3 regions of the Priestia sp. VA7 genome follow, and region 1 is predicted to be linked to each of the others. Evidence: riboswitches for the same ligand, from Rfam matches in the RefSeq annotation. Region 1 holds a riboswitch; each other region holds the start of a gene.
The links. Region 1 has a riboswitch for cobalamin ahead of AC0C45_RS19310 (ABC transporter substrate-binding protein). Riboswitches for the same ligand answer to the same signal wherever they lie in the genome.
Positions count from the first base shown of each region.

Region 2: linked by a shared signal. The riboswitch ahead of AC0C45_RS29195 (HoxN/HupN/NixA family nickel/cobalt transporter) and the one ahead of AC0C45_RS19310 (ABC transporter substrate-binding protein) in region 1 are both predicted to bind cobalamin.
Region 3: linked by a shared signal. The riboswitch ahead of nikA (nickel ABC transporter substrate-binding protein) and the one ahead of AC0C45_RS19310 (ABC transporter substrate-binding protein) in region 1 are both predicted to bind cobalamin.

Region 1 is NZ_JBVQPN010000004.1:292,269-295,718, forward strand. Features, by position in the region: gene AC0C45_RS19300 (YpjP family protein) at 135-737, shown strand; gene AC0C45_RS19305 (thioredoxin family protein) at 926-1,240, shown strand; cobalamin riboswitch at 1,331-1,463, shown strand; gene AC0C45_RS19310 (ABC transporter substrate-binding protein) at 1,722-2,681, shown strand; gene AC0C45_RS19315 (adenosylcobinamide amidohydrolase) at 2,770-3,378, shown strand; gene cbiB (adenosylcobinamide-phosphate synthase CbiB) at 3,383-3,450, shown strand, end outside.
Region 2 is NZ_JBVQPN010000019.1:8,937-12,386, reverse strand. Features, by position in the region: gene AC0C45_RS29205 (ABC transporter permease) at 1-252, opposite strand, end outside; gene nikA (nickel ABC transporter substrate-binding protein) at 317-1,915, opposite strand; partial or broken gene AC0C45_RS29195 (HoxN/HupN/NixA family nickel/cobalt transporter) at 1,988-2,116, opposite strand; cobalamin riboswitch at 2,283-2,471, opposite strand; gene AC0C45_RS29190 (aspartyl-phosphate phosphatase Spo0E family protein) at 2,897-3,034, shown strand.
Region 3 is NZ_JBVQPN010000007.1:32,469-35,918, reverse strand. Features, by position in the region: gene nikA (nickel ABC transporter substrate-binding protein) at 1-1,318, opposite strand, end outside; cobalamin riboswitch at 1,462-1,651, opposite strand; gene ftsZ (cell division protein FtsZ) at 1,654-2,658, opposite strand; gene AC0C45_RS24985 (tautomerase family protein) at 3,018-3,407, opposite strand.

The DNA.
Region 1 (3,450 bases):
CGTAGACAGCATAAATGAATAAGCAAATATAGGTAAAAAATTAATAAGTATGTTACAATACCTAGTGAGTTATGACAATGAATTTTACGATATGAAAAGACCATATGGGAAAAGATGAGAAAGGAAAGATACGAATGCCTAGATGGATAAAAAGAATGCTAGTTGTATTTATTACAGTATTTACATTTGGGCTTGTCACTCCACCAGAATATTTATACGTTGATGATGCAAAAGCGGACAAGCAACATAAAGCAGGGTATGTAAGAGAAACAACTCCTGTCACAGCTGTTATAGAAGATATTCATTTGCCATATGAAGAACCAAAATATGAAGACGTTTCATCATTTGTTACGTATGCAATGGAATCAGCTGAAAAACAGTCAGTGGAAAAATTCGGAACAAAAATTGGACCTGTCATTGAAGATGAATTTCGTCAAGCAGTGTTACCTAAAATTGAAGAAGTGCTGACCGACATTGGCACTGAACGTGAACAGTCAATTCAGAATCTCGAGATAAGCGAGCATCCTGCTGCTGGCTACGGTGAAAAGATTTTCCATGTATATGACCGGGAAACCGGTCAGGACTTAATACGATTTCATGTACGGCGTGAAAATCCTCCAAAAGATGGATACTGGTTTAATTTTCACTATCATGCGGCTGCAGATAATTTTCAGAAGCATTATGATTTAGGGAAAATTTATTGGAACCGAAACATGCCGCCTAAATGGTTTAGCTAATAATAGACACAACATTCTGCGATTTCGAAATGTTAGCTTTTTTAAGCTAGCATTTTTTTACGTCTAAAACCGTTAGGGTCTAAATAAGCTGAAACATTAGCACAACGATAAAAAAATCGTTTATAATGAAGTCAGACTTCTTACCATAGAATAGTGAGAAGGAACGAATAGATGCTGGAGGTAACACAATGAAACAATTTACGGAAGAAAAACAATTTCGCGAACAAATTAAGAACGAAACACTAAGCGTTGGGATTTTTACGACAACGTGGTGTCCTGATTGCAAACGTTTGGATATGTTCATTGATGAAATCGTTGATGAAAATACAGATAAAGCATGGTTTAAAATTGACAAGGATGAGTTTGAAGAACTTTCTGCTGAAAACAATGTAATGGGTATTCCTTCTCTTCTTGTATATAAAAACGGTGAAAAAATTGCACACTTGCACAGTGCAAATGCTAAAACACCTGAAGCGGTCCGTGAATTTTTAGCAACTCTTTAATTCCTTAAGCTGCGAGAGCATTCTTGCAGCTTTTTTTGTGAGAATGGCTATTTCCATTTTTCCATGAGTGGGGTATACTAGGACAAGTGAATAATCGTAAAGCAATAAGGTCTCAATTTAAAGATTGAGTGAAAAGGGAAGTCTGGTGAAAAACCAGCGCGGTCCCGCCACTGTAAGCGCTTTGTGCGTAAGTCAGGAGACCTGCCTTATTGTTAGCTGTGAAACCTTCGAGGAAGGGTGAAGCAGGGTAATGAACATACATATCAAGTATAGTGAACGGATTCTTTTCCTGCTTATCTTGACGTTACCTGCTTTGCTTTCAATTGAAAGTAAAGCTTTTTTATTTTGAAGCTGCCGGCGAGCAGTATACATAGTCAAAGCGGAAAAACGGGATAGCGCTGCTTTTTGCATGATCATTTGCTTTTTCTTTAACGTGGAGGTTTCGTATTCACAATGAACAATATATAGGGGGAGTATTTAGATGAAAAAATGGCTTTCGTATTCCATTATTGCACTGTTAGTCATCGTACTTGCTGCATGCGGTGCAGGCAGCCAAAGCAACAGTGATAAAAAAACGAAGCAAGATACGGCACAAACGTCACAAGCTGCATTTCCAGTGAAGGTAAAAGACGCGCGTGATAAAGAAATTACGTTGGAAAAACAGCCTAAGAAAATTGTTTCCTTAATGCCAAGTAATACGGAAATTGTATATGCCCTTGGCCTTGAAAAAGAATTAGTCGGTGTTACAAGCAACGATGATTATCCTAAAAGCGTAAAGAAAAAAGCGCAGGTAGGAGATATGAACGTTAATGCGGAAAAAGTTATTGCTTTAAATCCTGATTTAGTGCTAGCACATGCTTCAAGTATGGGCGTTTCGGATGAAGTATTTAAACAAATTGAAAGTGCGGGTATTCCGGTATTTGTTGTAAAAGATTCAACAACGTTTGACACGGTTTATGATTCTATTACGCAAATCGGTAAATTAACAGGTAAAACAAAAGAAGCTAATCAAACAATTAAAGACATGAAAGAAAAAGTAGCTTCAATTGAGAAAAAAGCAAAAACGATTTCAAAAGAAGATCGTAAAAAAGTATGGATAGAGGTCTCAGGAGCTCCTGAGATTTATACAACAGGAAAAGGTACGTTCATGAACGAAATGCTTACTATGATCGGTGCTGATAACGTAGCGGCTAGTGAAAAGGGTTGGGTTAAGTTTTCTGAAGAGCAAGTTGTTAAGTTAAACCCTGACGTTATTATCGCAACGTATGATGCAGATAAAAATGAGATTATGAAGCGTCCCGCTTGGAGCAGCATGACTGCTGTAAAAGAGGGTAACATCGAGAAGGTTGATCAAAACAAAATCAACCGCTTAGGACCTCGTATTGTAGATGGCTTAGAGGACTTAGCAAAAGCAGTATACCCTGGGGTGTACAATAAATAAGAAGAGGGACCATATTCCAGTTCGAATTGAAAAGGGGATTGGTCCCTTTTCACATCTTAAAATTGAAGAAAGGCCTGAGCTTTTAATCATGAAAACCGAGACTTCTTATAAAACATACAGCTCAGGGGTTTTAGGAACAGGCATTACGGAAACGGACACCTTTTACAATCGATTTGTTCACAAAGACTATTATTCAGATACTCCTTCTTTGGAGTATGAGCAATATTTGATGAAAGAAAATGTGCGCCATGAGCAAATCGTAGGGTTAATGACAGCCGTTTGGTTAAAAGAAAGAGCGATTTACTGTTATGAAGGCTACGGAGTAAGAGTAGCTTCCGTGATAACGGCTGGAGTAGGAAACGCAGTAGATATTACAGCTGACGAAGCTGTCCCGTTCTATTCTTCTCCCGGTACAATTAATATGTTTTTTTTCGTGGAAGGTACGCTTACGGATGCAGCGTTTTTACAGCTTTTTATTGCGGCCACAGAAGCTAAAACAAAAACGCTGTCACAGCTGGGTGTCATAGATCCGGCTACAAAGACGATTGCTACGGGGACATCTACGGACAGCATCTCAGTTGCAGCGTCTCAGCAAGGACCATTATATGAATATGCAGGCTCTATGACCGCTTTAGGGCAAGCGGTAGCCAAGCTGGTGAAAATAAGCTTAGAGCAGGGACTTAAGGGAAAGAGGTGAAGAAATGAGTATTACACAAGCGATAATTGCACACATGACGGCCATGACGATTGCTTTACTAATTGACCGAAT
Region 2 (3,450 bases), on a different contig from region 1:
AAACTGTAAGCTTAAAACATCTTTTAACCACAGCCAATATTGTTCAAAAAGTGGTAAATTTAGCCCCATTTCTTTCTCTAACGAGCGTATGGATTCTGTAGTAGGTGTAACACCGGATAATCGTAAAATTACTTCAGCCGGCTCTATAGGCACGATACGCATTAAGAAGAAGGTAAGTAATGATACACCTAAAAGAATAATTGGTAGAGATGCTAACCGTTTTAAACAAAATAGCCATAAAGTTTTTTTCATATATGTACACCTCGATTTAGACTAAAAGAAACCGATGAAACAGATTTCATCGGTCTTTTTACATTTATTTCTTGAAGTCCATAATAGTATATGGAATATCATATTCAGAAGCGCGCGGTATGAATTTCTGCAATGACTTCTGATAAATTACATTGTTAGTTTCATATGAAATCGGATAGAATAACGCCTTATCATGCATAGTTGTTAAAACCTCTTTATATAATTGCGAACGTTTTTTTTCGTCTGTACTAACAAGTACTTGCTGGATTTTTTTATCTAAATCTTTTGCCTCTGCTAATCCTAGTTTTGCTTCATAAACTCCACTTGCGTTTGGAGTTGCTGATTCATTGATAAAATTATGTGGATCAGTTGGTGGGCCGTTTGTTCGCCAAAAGTTAATGTCGGTTTCATCATTCATTAACTGATGTAAACCCACCATTACATCTGTTCCTTTAATATTTAATTTGATGCCCACTTTTGCTAGTTCACCTTGGATCATTTCAGCCATTGGCTTTTGAATGGCATCTGTAGCAATATAGGTTAAATCTAATTCTAGTTTCTGCCCATCTTTTGTACGAATAGTTTGCCCATTCTCTAATTTCCAACCAGCTTCATTTAATAGAGATTTGGCTTTTTCGGGATTGAATTTTAATGCTTTTAAATCAATATCAGCGTAGGGGATGGCATCCCAAAACAAAGTATCTGCTACTTTTTCTGTACCATGTGTCACGGTACTTACTAATGATTGCTTATTAATTGCATAATGAATGGCTTGGCGTACCTTCAACTGCTTTAATGGTCCTGATTGAGTATTAAATAGTAATGCTTTTGTGGACAACGGTTCTGAAATAGCTGTCTCGTAATTACCACTATCTTTTAAATACGTGTAATTATCTAAACTAACAATGCCTCGACCATAGATTAAATCTAACTCTTGATTTTCAAACGCTAGAGCAATTGATTCTGAATCAGGAATAATTTTTATTTTTACTTCATCAACCTTTGGTTTTTCACCCCAATAGTTATTGTTGCGTTTGAAAATAGCATATTTATCTTTTTTGTACTCTTTTAGAACCCATGGGCCTGTTCCAACAGCTGTCTTAATGCCTTTTGAGGTTGCATCATTCTCAGGGAATCCTGCATCCCCTAGGAATCGAAATGGCCTAACAAATGCTAGTTCATTCAGAACAGGATAATATGGTTCATCTAGCTTTAAAGCAACTGTATAATCATCTACTTTTTTGACATATTCAATATGTTTAACCATTCCCATCCATGAATGGGCTTCTCGATTTTCTAGAATGGCATTAAAGTTACGAATGACATTGTCTGCATTAAAGGTGGAGCCATCAGAGTACTTTACACCCTCACGTAAGTAGAAAGTATACGTCGTTTGATCATCTGAAACCTTCCATTTTTCAGCGAGTTTAGGTGAAATGGTACCGTCATCATTATATTCAACCAGTGACTCATAAACCATTGCTTGAGCAGTCATCTGGTTAGGCAAATAGGTATGTGGATTTAGTGGGCCTATATCAAGTGGCCATCCAATTGATATTGTCTTTTTTCCAGATTGATCAGTACCTGTTTTTGTATCTTCTGAGCAGGCTGTCAATAAAGAAACTATGAGACAAACAAGTAACATGCATGATTTTTTTAGCATTATTGTACTCCTAAAATTTTCTTTTTTATTGCGATGGATTTAAAGATATATGACTCTTCTATAGGAATTACCCTATTGTACGGAATTACATGTACCAACCCATCGTGAGAAAGATCTTCTCATACGCCAATTATCTCTTGTCTGGTTATCGATAAATGCTAGGTGATCAGCATCTAACCCATGCCTCAATCCTAAAACAAAGACAAGTAATAAATTGAAAAATTCCCCACGTTAATTCCTCCTTTAAAGTGTATAAATAAAAAATCCCCCAACCTTGTTCGAATTGGGGGATATGTATAAAAGTAAACAGCATAAATGTAAGCCATAAATATTGCATACCTAATACACCAATCCCTTTCCTAGAAGAGTTAAGTGTACAGTTTAGGTAGGTATCCTGGCTCTAGATCATCATTATTTACCGCCTTCCCAAAAAAAGAAATTGAGTGACATAAGGTAAGAAACTCCCTAATTACAGTGGCTGGACCGCCCGAGATTTTCACTCGGTTCCCTGTTACCTCTTATCTAACATAAGAGCTCCTAATCTGTTGATATTTTTATTGAATTGTATGTTGATAAAGCTCTGAATAATTTTCAGAGCTTTTCGAAATAACAAAACATTGCTTGGATATTATAACACATATATCTAAGACATAAAGGATCTATATTAAAATTATAACAGCCGTTAATCAGACTTTAATGTTTTGAATTAGAATCAACTTTATCGTTCGTAAGATTATACTTTTATGAACTCCACTATTTTCAATTAGTTCATGAAACAATATATGTTTTAAGTATAAAAACTTAGCTATTTAAACCCTAAAACCCTCATTCTATGCTCTTAATCGACTATTACAGCAACAATTATTGTTATATGGTAAAAATCCAGTTAATGTTAAATGAAGACTTAACAACTTAGAGGGATAGGTGACTACATAATTGCAAAGGTATAGATATAACAGTACTTTAAGAAAGACTTTACTTGTGGATATAGAGGCAGCGAGAGAACGTATGATTAGGGTAGGAGTAGAAGAAGGCTTTACTAGCTATAATACAATTATAATCAGTCAATTAGTTGATCAATTATTGAATGAATTAGAAAAGATTACTTCAACTGATTAGTTTTTGTTCTTAATATAAAAAGAGGAAAAGCAACCTCATTCTCTAATGGCATTCGAGTGAAGTTGCTTTTCAAGGTAACTCTATAACTGTAGATAGATACTAACATATTTTTTACACATATGCTGTATTTTTCCTTAGGATCATATATATAAAACATGCGCTTTTTATACATTTTTTCTCGTTCGTCTCCTACTAAAGCGTTGGTATGTCAAGATGTATAAAAAGCTGCATAAAGTAGAAACAAGGACCTCATCAGAACCCTTTTCCCAATAGGGGTTCTCTTTTTGCGTGTGTTCCGGAAGAGGTATTATGTTAACTACATTTGTGTATGGTATACAGTCTAAAAACAGAAAACCACTGGTCCTCATCAGTGGTTTTTCTGTTGCATAATTAAATTTTGCTAATCGATGCTCGGT
Region 3 (3,450 bases), on a different contig from region 1:
TATCAATCCGGCTGGCATTTAAACCACCGCCCGGCAAATAGTTCGTACTTAAATAATAGCTTGCATCTCCTCTAGGTGCAGTGATAAGACTGTACAGTGCTAAATCCCAATCGTCTTTTGCCATTACATATTCATCGCTGTCCTCAACGAGATGAATCTTAATAGTAATTCCTAACTCTTTCGCATTAGACTGTATAAGCTGAGCAATCAAAGGAAGTTCCGGCAGAGAGCTGTATGTGACAAGAGAGAGGGATAATGGCTTTCCATTTTTGATTGTTTTGCCATTTTTAATTTGATAGCCTGCTTTCTCTAAATATTTTTTAGCAGATGGCATACCTCTTTGCTCATTAGCATTATTATCAGCAAAAGGAAATTGGGGTAAAAATGGACCTCGAGCGGCTGCCGCTTGATTGTTCATGATGCTGCTGACAATTTCTTTTCGGTTCAGTAAGGTATCGATAGCTTTTCTTACATTTTCGTCTTTTAATGCGTCATTGGTTTGATTATAAAGTAATAAATGTGTACGCACACTGGGTACTCCACTTACCTTAAAAGACGGATCTGTTTGTAAAGTGCCCAAACTTTCTAAAGGCGGGCGATAAATAATATCGGCTGTTCCGGACTGAAGAGCCGCAACTCGCGCATTAGCATCTTCGTTAAATGCAAAGATCGCATTTTTCAATTTTACTTTCCCATTCCAATAATGTTCATATCTTTCTAACTTCACTTGATTTCCTTGATCGAAAGTCAAAACTTGAAATGGACCTGTGCCAATAGGCTTCTTAGCTATATTAGAAACATCAATATCTATAATAGCTGTGTTTGGATGCACTAACTCAGAAGGAAATTTAGGCATTGGTTCTTTTAATGTAATTGTCAGCGCATGACCGTTCGCTTTCATTTCTTTAATATTTAAAGCGTTTTTCATCGCATAACTTTGATCTATCGTTCTTTGAAGAGAAGACTTAACGGCATTTGCATCTAGCGCTTTACCATTTTGAAACGTAATATTCTTTCTTATCGTAAATGTCCACGTAAGACCGTTATCTTCCGTTTTCCACTTTTCAGCAAGCCAGGGCTTTATTTTTAAATCATTGCTGATTTTAACAAGCGTCTCCCCTACTCCCGCACGAACTGCTGTATAATTATCATCCGTATGAGGATCAAGCGTTGCAGATGTAAAATTAAATAAAAACGTCACACTTTTATCCGTTTTCTTTCTTTCTTTTATACTTATGCTCTCTTCATTAGGAGCGCAAGCAGTGAGGCAAAGTAACACAAGAAATATCATAGATACGAATTTTTTATTATTTATCATTGCTTTTTCCACCTTCTATTTTAATACACAAAAAAGCACTTCTAAAAAGAAGTGCTTGTCTTCACAACAAATTCAGATAAACGTATTCCTTGTTTATCCTATTTTTGGTTCTGCCAAAACACCTCCCTATCCTCGTAGGTTATTGTGTGTTGCGATTTATGGCAGGTCTCCTGGCTTCAAGTCATTGCCTTATACCGCCTTCCCGTCTCTAAATAGACAGTGGCTTTTTGGCATAAGGCTCCTTGTTACAGTGGCGGGACCGCTCCGGATTTGCACCGGATTCCCTTTTAAGGCAATTGAAAAACAATTGCCACCATAAAAGCTGGTTATTTAATTTAGTAGCGTGCTCTTGAAACTCTAGAAGTAGAAGCTGATGGTGAAACATCTTCATCATCAAATCCAGTGGCAATAACGGTTACCATCATTTCGTCCTTTAAATCTTCATTAATCACGGATCCAAAAATCATATTTAAGTCCTGATCAGAAGCCGACGTGACAATATCTGCTGCTTCCTGTACTTCGTAAAGACTCAGGCTGCTGCCGCTTGTAATGTTCAACAGCACGCCTCTTGCTCCATCAATCGATGCGTCTAGCAGCGGACTAGAAATCGCTTTTTTCGCTGCTTCAATTGCCCGGTCTGATCCGGAAGCTCGTCCGATACCCATAAGCGCAAATCCTTGATTAGACATGATTGTTTTTACATCAGCAAAATCAAGGTTAATCAGCCCCGGAACAGCGATTAAATCTGAAATACCTTGAATACCTTGGCGAAGAACATTATCTGCTTCACGGAATGCTTCAAGCATAGGCGTCTTTTTATCGACAATTTCAAGCAAGCGGTCGTTTGGAATCACAATAAGGGTATCTACCGATTCATTCATCGCAGTAATACCGCCTACTGCTTGCTTCGTACGTTTATTTCCTTCAAACTTGAACGGGCGAGTGACTACTCCAATTGTTAAAGCATTTAGTTCACGGGCAATTTGGGCAATAACCGGAGCTGCTCCAGTACCGGTTCCTCCGCCCATGCCAGCTGTTACGAATACCATATCTGCGCCTTGCAGTACTTCTTGAATTTGTTCTCTGCTTTCTTCGGCTGCTTCTCTTCCCACTTCTGGATTAGCTCCTGCACCTAATCCTCGCGTTAAGGCCGCACCAATCTGCATTTTCACATCTGCTTTAGATAAGTTAAGCGCCTGAGCATCTGTATTAACGGCGATAAATTCTACCCCTTGTACACCATGTTCAATCATACGGTTAACGGTGTTATTTCCTCCACCGCCGACTCCAATTACTTTAATTCGCACTAATGGCGATACATCTGCATCAAATCCAAACATTCTAAGTTCCTCCTCAATGATCAAAATTACTTTCTCTTATTATCCGAAAAAACACGTGAAGAACCTTTTACTACTATATTTAAGGCGTAACTGTTCTTTTGTTTTACAGATTTTATACATTTCTCTTTTAACCTTTAAATCTTTACATCTTTATGTAAAATTATTGTTGTTCTGCAGTTAGTACGCCGAACTCTTTTTTGGTTTTTCTACTCAAAACGGCATATAAGCTTATTGTATCATTCATTTGACAGATGTCTGTATTTAATTTTGAGTAAGATGTGACTAAGAGAATAATATTTTTATAGACAAAATGAGAAAAAGCCCTTAGAAATAAGGGCTTCTCTAGATAATAAACCGTTTTATAATTTCCCAGTTAAGAATTGAGCTTCTCCCATGCCAAAGCTCCAGTCAGCATTACCGTTCTCAACAATTGAAATCATAATGTCGTTTGGCTGAATACCGCAGCTTTCTCCCAGCTCTTTTACAATTAATTTGTAAAGAGCTTGTTTTTGCTCTTCTGTTCGCTGTTTACTCGTTACACTTATAATAACCAAATCCTTGCTTCTCTCAAAGCCAAGACCTGTATCTTCAATAATCATTTCATGAGCAGGATGCTGATGTACAATTTGATAGCGGTCGCGTTCTGGGACGCCAAAGGCTTCTAGTATCGCTCGGTGAGTAGCGTCTAGTAATGCTTTTAACTCTTTTTCATCTCTTCCTTCTATTACATCAAATCTAAGTAATGGCATACTAAGTAACCTCCAGCTTTTTGTCTAATATATTATTGCTTTA